Regions from separate parts of the Streptomyces sp. NPDC036984 genome, predicted to be linked through region 2. Evidence: riboswitches for the same ligand, from Rfam matches in the RefSeq annotation. Region 2 holds a riboswitch; the other holds the start of a gene.
What was found. Region 2 has a riboswitch for cyclic di-AMP ahead of ACZ7DL_RS03200 (transglycosylase SLT domain-containing protein). Riboswitches for the same ligand answer to the same signal wherever they lie in the genome.

Region 1 (5,293 bases), on a different contig from region 2:
GGTGGACGACGCCCTCGCCCGGGAACTGGGCCTGGACCGGACGGCGTTGACCGAGCGGGAGCGCTGAGCACGCGCGCGTGTGCGCCCCGGATCGCGCGCGTGCGCGGTCCGGGGCGCGGACGGCGGGGCGTCAGGCCACGGAGGCGATCCGCATCTTGATGTCGTCCGGCGACAACGTGCCCTTCGCGGTCACGTGGTCCCCGGAGGACTCGCCGCGCAGCCGGCGCCCGATCCACGGGACGAGGTACTCGCGGGCCCACTGGACGTCGTCGCGGCGGACGTCCAGGGTGCCCCGGGGCGGCAGCGGCGGCCACGGCTGCTCCGGGTCGGCCGGGACGTCCAGGCCGAGAACCTGCCCGGCCCGCAGCGCCACCCGCGTGTGCCCCTCGGGCGAGAGGTGCAGCCGGTCGCTGTCCCAGGCCCTGCGGTCCTGCACGGACTTGAGGGACCACAGGTCGAGCACGGGGCAGCCGTACCGGTCGGCGATGGCGCGGACGTGCCCGTTGTAGGTGGCGATCTTGCCGCGCAGATGCTTGAGGAGGGGGACGCCGCGGGTGTCGAAGCCGGTCGTCACCATCACCGTGCCCGCGGCCTCGGTCAGCCGGGCCACGGCGCGCTCGAAGCGTTCGGCCACCTCGTCGGGGTCGGTGCCCGGGCGGATGATGTCGTTGCCGCCCGCGCAGAAGGACACGAGGTCGGGGGCCATGTCGACGGCCTGCGGGACCTGGTCGGCCACGATCTGGTCCAGCAGCTTCCCGCGCACGGCGAGGTTGGTGTATTGGAAGTCGCCTTCGGGGCGGAGGTCGGCGAGCAGTACCGCGAACCGGTCGGCCCAGCCCACGAACGCCCCGTCGGGCCCGGGGTCGCCGACGCCCTCGGTGAAGCTGTCCCCCACCGCCACGTACGACCCGATCACTGATCTGTTGTCATTCTTCGAATCGTCTGCCACGTCGGACCATGATTCACCTTCGGATGTGACTTACGCGACCGTAAGGCGGGGTTGACGAACGGTGAGATGAGACACTCTTAAAGAATTTGCAATTCAGGAATACGGCTGTCGGCACACCGAAGGCCGGACCCGGGGATCGGGGTCCGGCCTTCGGCGGCGTGTCAGGCAGGTGGTGAAGCGAGCGGGCGTCAGCCGACGGCGACGCCGTGCTGGCGGAGGTAGCCCACCGGGTCGATGTCGGAGCCGTAGTCCGGCGTGGTGCGGATCTCGAAGTGCAGGTGCGGGCCGGTCACGTTGCCGGTGGCGCCGGACAGGCCGATCTGCTGGCCCGCGGTCACGGTCTGGCCGGCCGAGACGGAGAGCTGCGAGAGGTGGGCGTACTGGGCGTAGTAGCCGTCGTTCAGCTTGATGACGACCTGGTTGCCGTACGCGCCGCCCCAGCCGGCGGAGACGACGGTGCCCGCGGCGACGGCCTTGAGGGAGGTGCCGGTGGGTACGACGAAGTCGACGCCGGTGTGGTAGCCGCTGGACCACATGCTGCCGGCCACGTGGTAGGCGGTGCCGATGGTGGCGCCGGCCACCGGGAGGGTGTAGCCGGTGGCGGCGGTCTGCGCGGTGACGGCGGCCGGCTTGGCCGCCGGGGACTTGGGCGCGGACGCGGACTTCGGGGCGGGCGAGGACTTCGGGGCGGCCGAGGGCTTCGGGGCGGCGGACTCGGTGCGGGCCGGCGCGGCCTTCTTGCCGAGCGTCAGCTCGAGGCCCGGGTGGATCAGCCCGGGGTTGTCGCCGATGGCCTGCCGGTTGTCGTCGTAGAGCCGCTGCCAGCCACCGCCGACGTGCTGCTGGTCGGCGATCGCCGCCAGGCAGTCGCCGGACTTCACCGTGTAGGTGCGCACCGTCGCATTCGTCTGCGCGGTGGCCTTCTTCACCGTGCCCGGAAGGGACTGCACGGCCTTTCCGGTAACCGCCTGCGCGGGGGTGGCCGCGTGCGCTCCGGTGGCCCCGAGAAGCGGAAGGGCCAAGGCGGCGCCACCGGTTCCGGCGACGGCGATGGAGCGGGAAAAACGCGGGGTCTTGGGACGTCGGTGCTTACCCTTCGCGGGCATGGCGCATTCCTCTCCGGCGCCTGCGAGGTCAGCTGTCGGGTTCGGGCTGGAGCTGCCCGGCCGTGCGCGCACGGCTGCACCCCTAGCCTGTCGCGGAGACCGGGACAGGCAGTCGTACCTGGTGGGTCCCCCGCTCCTGCCGAACGCGGGTCATGGATGTGGGGACTCCGGGCGGCGGCAGGATTCGGCGTTCCGTCCGGATTGGTGGCGAACGTAAGCGAGCAAGACGTACGGAAACAAGCAGCAGGTTCCCGTTGTTCGGGTTTCGGGTGATCGGTTACGGGAATTCATGGTCACCCAGCGTGAATTCCCGCACCGTCCACCGTCTGATTTCCCTTTTCCGTGGGCTTATTACGTGGACATGACGCGCGACGCTCGGTCACGGATATGACGCTGCTCACGCGACCTTCCGCCACGACGCCCTATTTCCCAGCCAGTTGGTCCGAAGGCAGCAATTCAGACAGACGGCTCAGATGCGGCGGAGTCGGAGAACCGTCGCATCCAGGTCACCCTTGAGTCCTGTACGCAGTCCGTGATGCAGCAGGACCACACCTCGGTACACTTCGCCCGTTTCGCGGCATTCGTACGACGCCGTCGGGTCGAGTCCGCGCAGCCGCACCGCCGGCACCGGCTCGCCGTAGCTCTGCGCCTGGAGCCAGGCGAGGACCACGGCCTCCTCCCCCCGCATGTACTGCACGGCGCTGAAGCCGCCCGTCGGGGGCCGCAGCCGGTACAGCTCCCCGCGTTGCACGATCGGCCGGATCTCCTTGTAGAGCTCCACCCACCGCCGGGCCTCGGCCAGTTCCTCGGCCGTCCACTCGGTGAGGTCGCCGCCGACGCCGAGGACGCCCGCCATCGCGCTCACGAAGCGGAAGCGCAGCGTGCTGACCCGGCCGTTGAGCTGGGTGTTCGGGCTGTCGGTGACCCAGGCCGCCATCACGCGCGCGGGGTGGATCTGCGTGAAGCCGTGCTGGATGGCGAGCCGGTCCAGCGGGTCGGTGTTGTCGGAGGTCCACACCTGGTCGGTGCGGCTCATCACGCCGAGGTCGATCCGGCCGCCACCGCCCGAGCAGGACTCGAAGGCAACCCCGGGGTGTGCGGCGCGCAGCCGGTCCAGCAGGGTGTACAGGGCGCGGACGTGGTCCACCCACAGGCGCTGCGGGTACGGCTCACCGGGCCAGCCGGCGTCGGTGAAACAGCGGTTGAAGTCCCACTTCACATAGTCGATCGGGGCGCTGGAGAGCAGCGCGTCCAGCTGCCCCCACAGGTACTCCTGCACGTCCTCACGGGCGAGGTTGAGGACGAGCTGATTGCGTAGCTCCGACCTCCTTCGTCCCGGTTGGTACTGCACCCAGTCGGGATGGGCGCGGTACAGGTCGCTGTCCGGGTTGACCATTTCGGGCTCTACCCAGATGCCGAACTGCATGCCCAGGCCGTGCACCTGGTCGGCGAGGGGCTTGAGCCCGTGCGGGAAGCGGTCGGGGTTGGGCGTCCAGTCACCGAGGCCGGCGCGGTCGCTGGTGCGGGCGCCGAACCAGCCGTCGTCCACCACGAACAGCTCCACACCGATCTCGGCGGCCCGGCGAGCGAGGGCGGCCTGCTGCTCCTCGGAGATGTCGAAGTACGTCGCCTCCCAGGAGTTGAACAGCACGGGCCGGTCCCGCTCCGCGTCCGGGATGACGTGCGCCCGCTGGTAGGCGTGCCAGGTGCGGCTCGCGCCGCCGAAGCCGCCGTCGCTCCACAGGCCGGCGAAGACGGGGCTGGTGTAGGACTCCCCCGGGTCGAGGAGCAGCAGGCCGGAGTCGTCATAGCCGGCGCCTCCGGTGATCTGCACGCGTGCGTCCGGGAGTTGGGCGACGGCGATCCGCCACGAACCGGACCAGCCGAGCGCGCAGCCGTAGACCTCGCCGCGCTCCTCGGTGGCGTCGGTGTCCAGGGCGACCCAGGGCAGGTGCTGGTGGCCCGTGTGGCCGCGGCGGCTGCCGATGATCTTCTCGCCGTAGGTGAGGGGAGCGGTGGTGAGCCGGGACTCGGCGGCCCACCGGCCGTGCAGCTGGGACAGCCGCCAGCCCTCGCGGTCGGGCAGGGTCCAGGTGGCCGCGTCGGCCCGCAGCAGCTCCACGCGCGTGTGTCCGCCGTTCTCGACGGTCGCCCAGCGCTCGACCACATCCCCGCGCATCCGGTAGTGCAGCGTGATCGCGGCACCGTCGTCGTCGAAGCGCAGCCGCAGTCCCTCCGCCCCGCTCTCGGTGTCGTACGACACGAAGCGCCACTCGGTGCCGCGCCGCTCCTCGGTGCGGACGGACAGGGCGGGGCGGACGAAGCGGGTTCCGCCCTCGACGGGGTACTCCTCGCGGCCGTCGAGGGGGGATTCGAAGGGCCGGTAGCCGGGCAGCGGGTGCGCTGCCAGGGCCTCGGCGTCCGCGAGCGCGATCCGCGGACCCCAATGGAGGTGCAGCAGTTCGTCCGCCTCGGTGAGATGCAGGGCATAGCTGCTGGTGGGCCCCGACAGGAGCCAGGTACGACCGTCTTCGGCGATGTCCACCATCGAGACCTCACAGGTGCCAACAGATCCGCTCAAGTGCCAACATCATCGAGGGCTGCGGACCCCCTGACAATGCCTGTGGACAACTCATTGCCCGAGGAAATCGATGCCGTATGGTCGACTGAGCGCCCGTCGGCGAGCCGCGCCGACGCAACCGACCGGGAGGAGCCCCCGTGACGCAGCAGGTCCCGTCGACCGAGCCCGAGCTGGCCGGAGTGCGCAATTTCCGCGATGTGGGCGGACTACCGACCGTGGACGGGCGGCGGGTGCGCCACGGAGTGCTGTTCCGCAGCGGCCACCTCGCGCACGCCACCGCGCAGGACGCGGCCTTCCTCGCCTCCCTGGACCTGCACACGATCTTCGACTTCCGCAACGCCGCCGACCAGAGGCTGGAGGGCCCGGACGTCGAGCTGCCCGGCGTGCGGAATGTGAACCTGCCGCTGAGCGACCCGGCGGACGGCGCGGAGTTCTGGAAGATGGTCCGCGACGGCGACCTGGACCAGCTGCGCTCAATCCTGGACGACGGCAAGGGCGCGGCCCGGATGATCGCCTCGTACCGGCAGATCATCAGGCAGCGCACCGCCGAGCACTCGCGGGTGCTGCACGCGCTCGCCGGGGACAGCGTGCCCGCGCTGATGCACTGCGCGGCCGGCAAGGACCGTGCGGGCATCTCGATAGCCGTGACACTTCTCG
Region 2 (5,293 bases):
CGGGCGCCGCCATCACGGCGTCTGTGCCCACCACTTGGGGGCGAGCAGCACGTAAGTGCGTGGAACGACAGGTGAGTCGGCGGGGCTCGGTGTCCGTATTCTCTGATCATGGCACCCACCCCCGCATATGCACTGATCGCCACCGACCTGGACGGGACGCTGCTGCGCGGCGACGACACCGTCTCCGACCGGTCGCTCGCCGCGCTCGCGCGGGTGGCGCGGGCCGGTGCCCGGCACCTGGTGGTGACGGGCCGCCCGGCCCCGCGGGTACGGCCCCTGCTCGAGGACCTCGGCTGCACGGGGCTCGCGGTGTGCGGGCAGGGCGCCCAGGTCTACGACGCCGGAGCCGACCGCCTGCTGTGGTCGGTCCGGCTGGACCGGGAGCTGGCCGAGACCGCGCTCGGCAAGATCGAGGCGGAGGTGGGGCAGGTCTACGCGGCGGTCGACCAGGACGGCGTGGACGGGCTCACGCTCATCGAGCCCGGCTACCGGATGCCCCATCCGACGCTGCCCGCGGTGCGCGTCGGCCGGCGGGACGACCTGTGGTGCGAGCCGATCAGCAAGGTGCTGCTGCGGCACGCCGACCTGTCCGACGACGCGTTGGCGGCCGTGGCGCGCTCGGCGGTGGGCTCGCTGGCCACGGTCACCATGTCGGGTCCGGGCACCGTGGAGCTCCAGCCGAGCGGGGTGACCAAGGCGACCGGGCTGGCGCTGGCCGCCGAGCGGCTGGGGATCGCCGCCGAGCGGGCCCTCGCCTTCGGTGACATGCCCAACGACATCCCCATGTTCGACTGGGCCGGCCGCGGTGTCGCCATGGCCAACGCCCACCCCGAACTCAAGGCGGTGGCCGACGAGATCTCCTTGTCGAACGAGGACGACGGCATCGCCGTCGTCCTCGAAAGACTGTTTCCGACCGACTGACCGGCACATCAGTAGCCGCCGGTCGGCCGGCGTGCTCCGCGCCGGCCCGCCGGCTGTCAGTACGCGCCGAACACGTTGTCGATCGACCCGTACCGCGCGGCCGCGTAGTTGCACGCGGCGGTGATGTTCGCGACCGGGTCGTAGACGTTGAACGACGTTCCGGCGACGTGGTACGCGTTGAACGTCGGGTCGATGACCTGGAGCAGGCCCTTGGACGGGATGCCCTTGGCGGCGTTGGAGTCCCACAGGTTGATGGCGTTCGGGTTGCCCGAGGACTCGCGGATGATGTTGCGGTAGATGCCGTTGTAGGTGCCCGGGATGCCCTTCTCGGCCATGATCGCGAGCGACTCGCGGATCCAGCCGTCCAGGTTGTTCGGGTACCCGGCGAGGGTGGTGGCGGCCGTCGTGGTGCCGGTGGCCGCGGAGGCGCCGGTCGCGCCGACGAGCGGCAGGGCGAGGGTGGCGACGGAGACGCCGGCCACGGCGAGGGTGCGGACGAGGCGGCTGTTGCGGGTACGGCGGGGCTGAGCGGCAGCAGACATGGGGAAGTTCCTCTCCGGCGCCTGCGAGGTGAGCTGTCGGGTTCGGGCGGGGAGGTGCCCGGCCGCGCCCTGGAGGAGGCACGGCTTTACCCCTAGCCGTTCCGGTCGGCGTGTGCCGTCCGGCCCGGCGGCTTACCTGGGTCCCCCGCTCCTGCCGTACGAATGAGTTCGTCGATGGGTTACGCGGGCGGCGGCAGGATTCGGCGTCCGCCCGACGGCCCGGAACGTATGCGAGAGCACATGTCGGGAACAAGTACCCGATGGGCGCAACGTTCCATTTGGCCTTGATCGACTCTGTATGGGGTGCTTGATCCTTTGCGACTGCCAACCCTCAACTCGCCGACGGTGCAAGGGGAAGGAGGGGTTCCGGCAGGTGAGGGGGTCCTGTGGGTGCGTGACCCAATTCACGAAATAGCAAAGTACTTCAAATCAGACATGGGGGATTAGGGGGATTCGATCCTGAAGTCGGAGTGGTGCGGAACCTCGGACGCGGTGCGCGTCGTTGTCGTAGGGGTCGGTGGAGGGTGAGGGGGTGACGGAGAGGGTTGAAAGCGGGGCACGGACATACTGCCCGAATTAGTGTTAAGTCGATAAATGTCCGTTCTTACCATCCGATCGAAAGCATGCCGGTCATGATCTGATACCGCCCGGGCTGGACCGGTGGGCGCTATCGGTGATCGAAAGAGGACCGGATACGCTGACTTGAGTGATGGCAGCGACCTATCGACAAACCGTGTAATCGCCAGCAGACACCAGCAGACAGGAGACCCCTCGTGACCGTCGTCGGGCCGTTCGGGCTGAGCGTGCGGGACCAGGCTCTGGAAGCCGATGTCCAGGCCGGATTGACGGCTGTCGAGGAAGGCTTGCTCGAGGCCACCAAGAGCGAGGTCCCGTTCATCACGGAGGCCGCGCAGCACCTCGTACGGGCCGGCGGGAAGCGGTTCCGTCCGCTGCTCGTGATGCTGGCGGCCCAGTTCGGTGACCCCTACGCGCCGGGTGTCGTGCCGTCGGCCGTGGTCGTGGAGCTGACCCACCTGGCCACGCTGTACCACGACGACGTCATGGACGAGGCCGCCGTGCGGCGCGGCGTGGACAGCGCCAACGCCCGCTGGGGCAACTCGGTCGCGGTCCTCACCGGCGACTTCCTCTTCGCCCGCGCCTCCCAGATCCTCGCCGACCTCGGCCCCGAGGCGGTCCGGGTGCAGGCCCTCGCGTTCGAGCGGCTGGTCACCGGCCAGATCCTGGAGACCGCGGGTCCCTCGGACGGGCGTGACCCGGTCGAGCACTACCTGGACGTGCTCGGCGGCAAGACGGGCTCCCTGGTGGCGGTGTCGTGCCGGTTCGGCGCGATGATGTCCGGCGCCGACGAGACGGTCGTCGACGTACTCACCCAGTACGGCGAACGCCTCGGGGTCGCCTTCCAGCTCGCCGACGACGTCCTGGACATCGCCTCCGACTCCCACGAGTCCGGCAAGACCCCGGGCACCGACCTGCGCGAGGGCATCGCGACCCTGCCGGTGCTCCGGCTGCGCGAGCGGGCCGCCCGGCTGGGGCTGGCCGAGGACATCGCGCTGTGCGAGCTGCTGGACTCCGACCTCAGCGACGACGCCCGGCACGCCGAGGCGCTGACCGCGCTGCGCGCCCACCCCGCGCTGGAGCAGGCCCGCCGGGACACCGTCCGGTACGTGGAGGAGGCGCGGTCCGCGCTGGCCCCGCTGCCCGAGTGCGACGCCAAGGCGGCCCTGCTTGAGCTGTGCGACGCGGTGGTGCACCGCGCCGGCTGACCCGGCCGCACCCCCGTACGGCGGCGCCTTCCGGTACGACCCCTACGGGTCGGGGGGAGAAGCCGCCCTCGTGTGTCATACCGCAGGCGTACACGGAGTTGGCTCCGAGGTCTGACGCTTCCTCACGGCCGATTTGGTCAGATGGAAACCACAGAAATCACCACTCCTCACCGATTCGGGTGAGAATGGCGGCTCAGGTGGACCAGCGTGAGGACAGCCGCCGCCGACGACGGAGGTAAGGCACACATGGCACCGTACGAATCCGACGACGCAGTGGACGCCGCGCGGGACGAAGCCCCGCGCTCCGGCCGGCGCAAAGCCGCCCGGTACGCCGTCCCGGTCGCGGTGGTGGGGGTGGCGGCGGCCACGATCGGGCTGGTCCCGGCGCTCGCCGACTCCGGCGACCCCGACCTCCCGAAGATCAGCGCACAGCAGCTCATCGAGAAGATCGCCAAGTCGGACGTGCAGCAGCTGTCCGGCACGGTGAAGACAAGCACCGACCTCGGCCTGCCCGACCTCGGCGGCTTGGAGAACAGCCTTGCCTCGGGGGCGGGCCAGGGCTCCGGTGACGGTTCCTCCGCCGAACCGCAGGCCAAGCTCACCGAGCTGGTCACCGGCACGCACACCCTGCGCGTCGCCGCGGACGGTCCCGACCGGCAGAAGCTGTCGCTGCTGGAGAGCGGCGCCGAGTACAGCATGATCCACGACGGCAAGGACGTCTGGGGCTACGACAGCAAGAGCAACGAGGTCTACCACTCGACCGCGGCCGGCTCCGGCAAGGACCGCGCGGCCGAGCCGCCCGCCACGCCCAAGGACTTCGCCGACGAGGCCCTGAAGTCGGTGGACGACACCACGTCCGTCACCGTCGACGGCACCGCCCAGGTCGCCGGACGCGACGCCTACAAACTGCTGATCCGGCCCAAGCAGTCCGGCACCACGATCGGCGCCATCAGCATCGCCGTGGACGCGAAGACCGGCCTGCCGCTGAAGTTCACGCTGACCCCGAAGAGCGGCGGCGCCGCCGTGTTCGACGCGGGCTTCACCCAGGTCTCCTTCGCCGAACCGGCCGCCTCCACCTTCGACTTCACCCCGCCCAAGGGCGCGAAGGTCACCGAGGAGAAGGACGGGGCCCAGGCCCGGGAGCACGCCCCGAAGCACGGCGAGGACTTCACCGAGGGCCTGACCGGGCTGAACGTCCTCGGCAAGGGCTGGACGTCCGTCGCCGCCTTCGACACCGGTGCCAAGGGCGGCCTGCCGACCGGCTCCGCGGGCGGTGACCTCGGCGGCTTCCTCGGCTCGCTCGGCGACCAGGTCTCCGGCACGTTCGGCAAGGGCACGGTCTTCTCCACCCGCCTGGTCAACGCCCTGATCACCGAGGACGGCAAGGTCTACGCCGGCGCGGTGACCAAGGACACCCTGGTGAAGGCGGCCGACGCGGGGAAGTGACCCCCTCCGGGCACTACGGACCGTGACCGTACGTTGACCCTTCACGGGGGCACGAACCGAGGGGGAGCCGATGGACGAACCGTCCGCCGCGGAGCGCGGTCCGGGGGACGCGCCGGAGCGTGCGCCCGGAGACGCGCGGGGGCGTGGCTCGGCGGCCGCACCGGCGCCCGATCCCGGTGACGCGCCGGAGCGCGAGCCGGCCGCCGGCCTGCCGGAGACCGATCCGGCGGAGGCCCGGGCCGTTGTGATCGCCACGCGCGGTCTCACCAAGCGCTACCGCGGCGGACAGCTCGCCGTGGACGGACTCGACCTGACCGTCCCGGCGGGCAGCGTCTTCGGCTTCCTCGGTCCGAACGGCTCCGGCAAGACCACCACCATTCGCATGCTGATGGGCCTGATCGAGCCGACCGCGGGCACGGTCCGGGTGCTGGGCCGGCTCATGCCGCGGGCGGCCCGTACGGTCCTTCCGCAGGTCGGCGCGCTCATCGAGGGCCCCGCCCTGTACGGCTTCCTCTCGGGACGCGACAACCTGCTCCGCTACGACGCCGCCGACCCGACCGCCGACCCGCGCACCCGGCGCGCCCGCGTGGCCGCGGCCCT

Region 1: linked by a shared signal. The riboswitch ahead of ACZ7DL_RS26975 (M23 family metallopeptidase) and the one ahead of ACZ7DL_RS03200 (transglycosylase SLT domain-containing protein) in region 2 are both predicted to bind cyclic di-AMP.

The regions. Positions count from the first base shown of each region.
Region 1 covers NZ_JBVJRL010000016.1:130,154-135,446, forward strand. Annotated here, with positions in the region: gene ACZ7DL_RS26965 (TetR/AcrR family transcriptional regulator) at 1-67, shown strand, start outside; gene ACZ7DL_RS26970 (SGNH/GDSL hydrolase family protein) at 131-916, opposite strand; gene ACZ7DL_RS26975 (M23 family metallopeptidase) at 1,138-2,055, opposite strand; cyclic di-AMP (ydaO/yuaA leader) riboswitch at 2,060-2,216, opposite strand; gene ACZ7DL_RS26980 (alpha-galactosidase) at 2,525-4,603, opposite strand; gene ACZ7DL_RS26985 (tyrosine-protein phosphatase) at 4,774-5,293, shown strand, end outside.
Region 2 covers NZ_JBVJRL010000001.1:686,639-691,931, reverse strand. Annotated here, with positions in the region: gene ACZ7DL_RS03205 (HAD family hydrolase) at 109-921, shown strand; gene ACZ7DL_RS03200 (transglycosylase SLT domain-containing protein) at 978-1,463, opposite strand; cyclic di-AMP (ydaO/yuaA leader) riboswitch at 1,467-1,647, opposite strand; gene ACZ7DL_RS03195 (polyprenyl synthetase family protein) at 2,237-3,247, shown strand; gene ACZ7DL_RS03190 (LolA family protein) at 3,494-4,693, shown strand; gene ACZ7DL_RS03185 (ABC transporter ATP-binding protein) at 4,764-5,293, shown strand, end outside.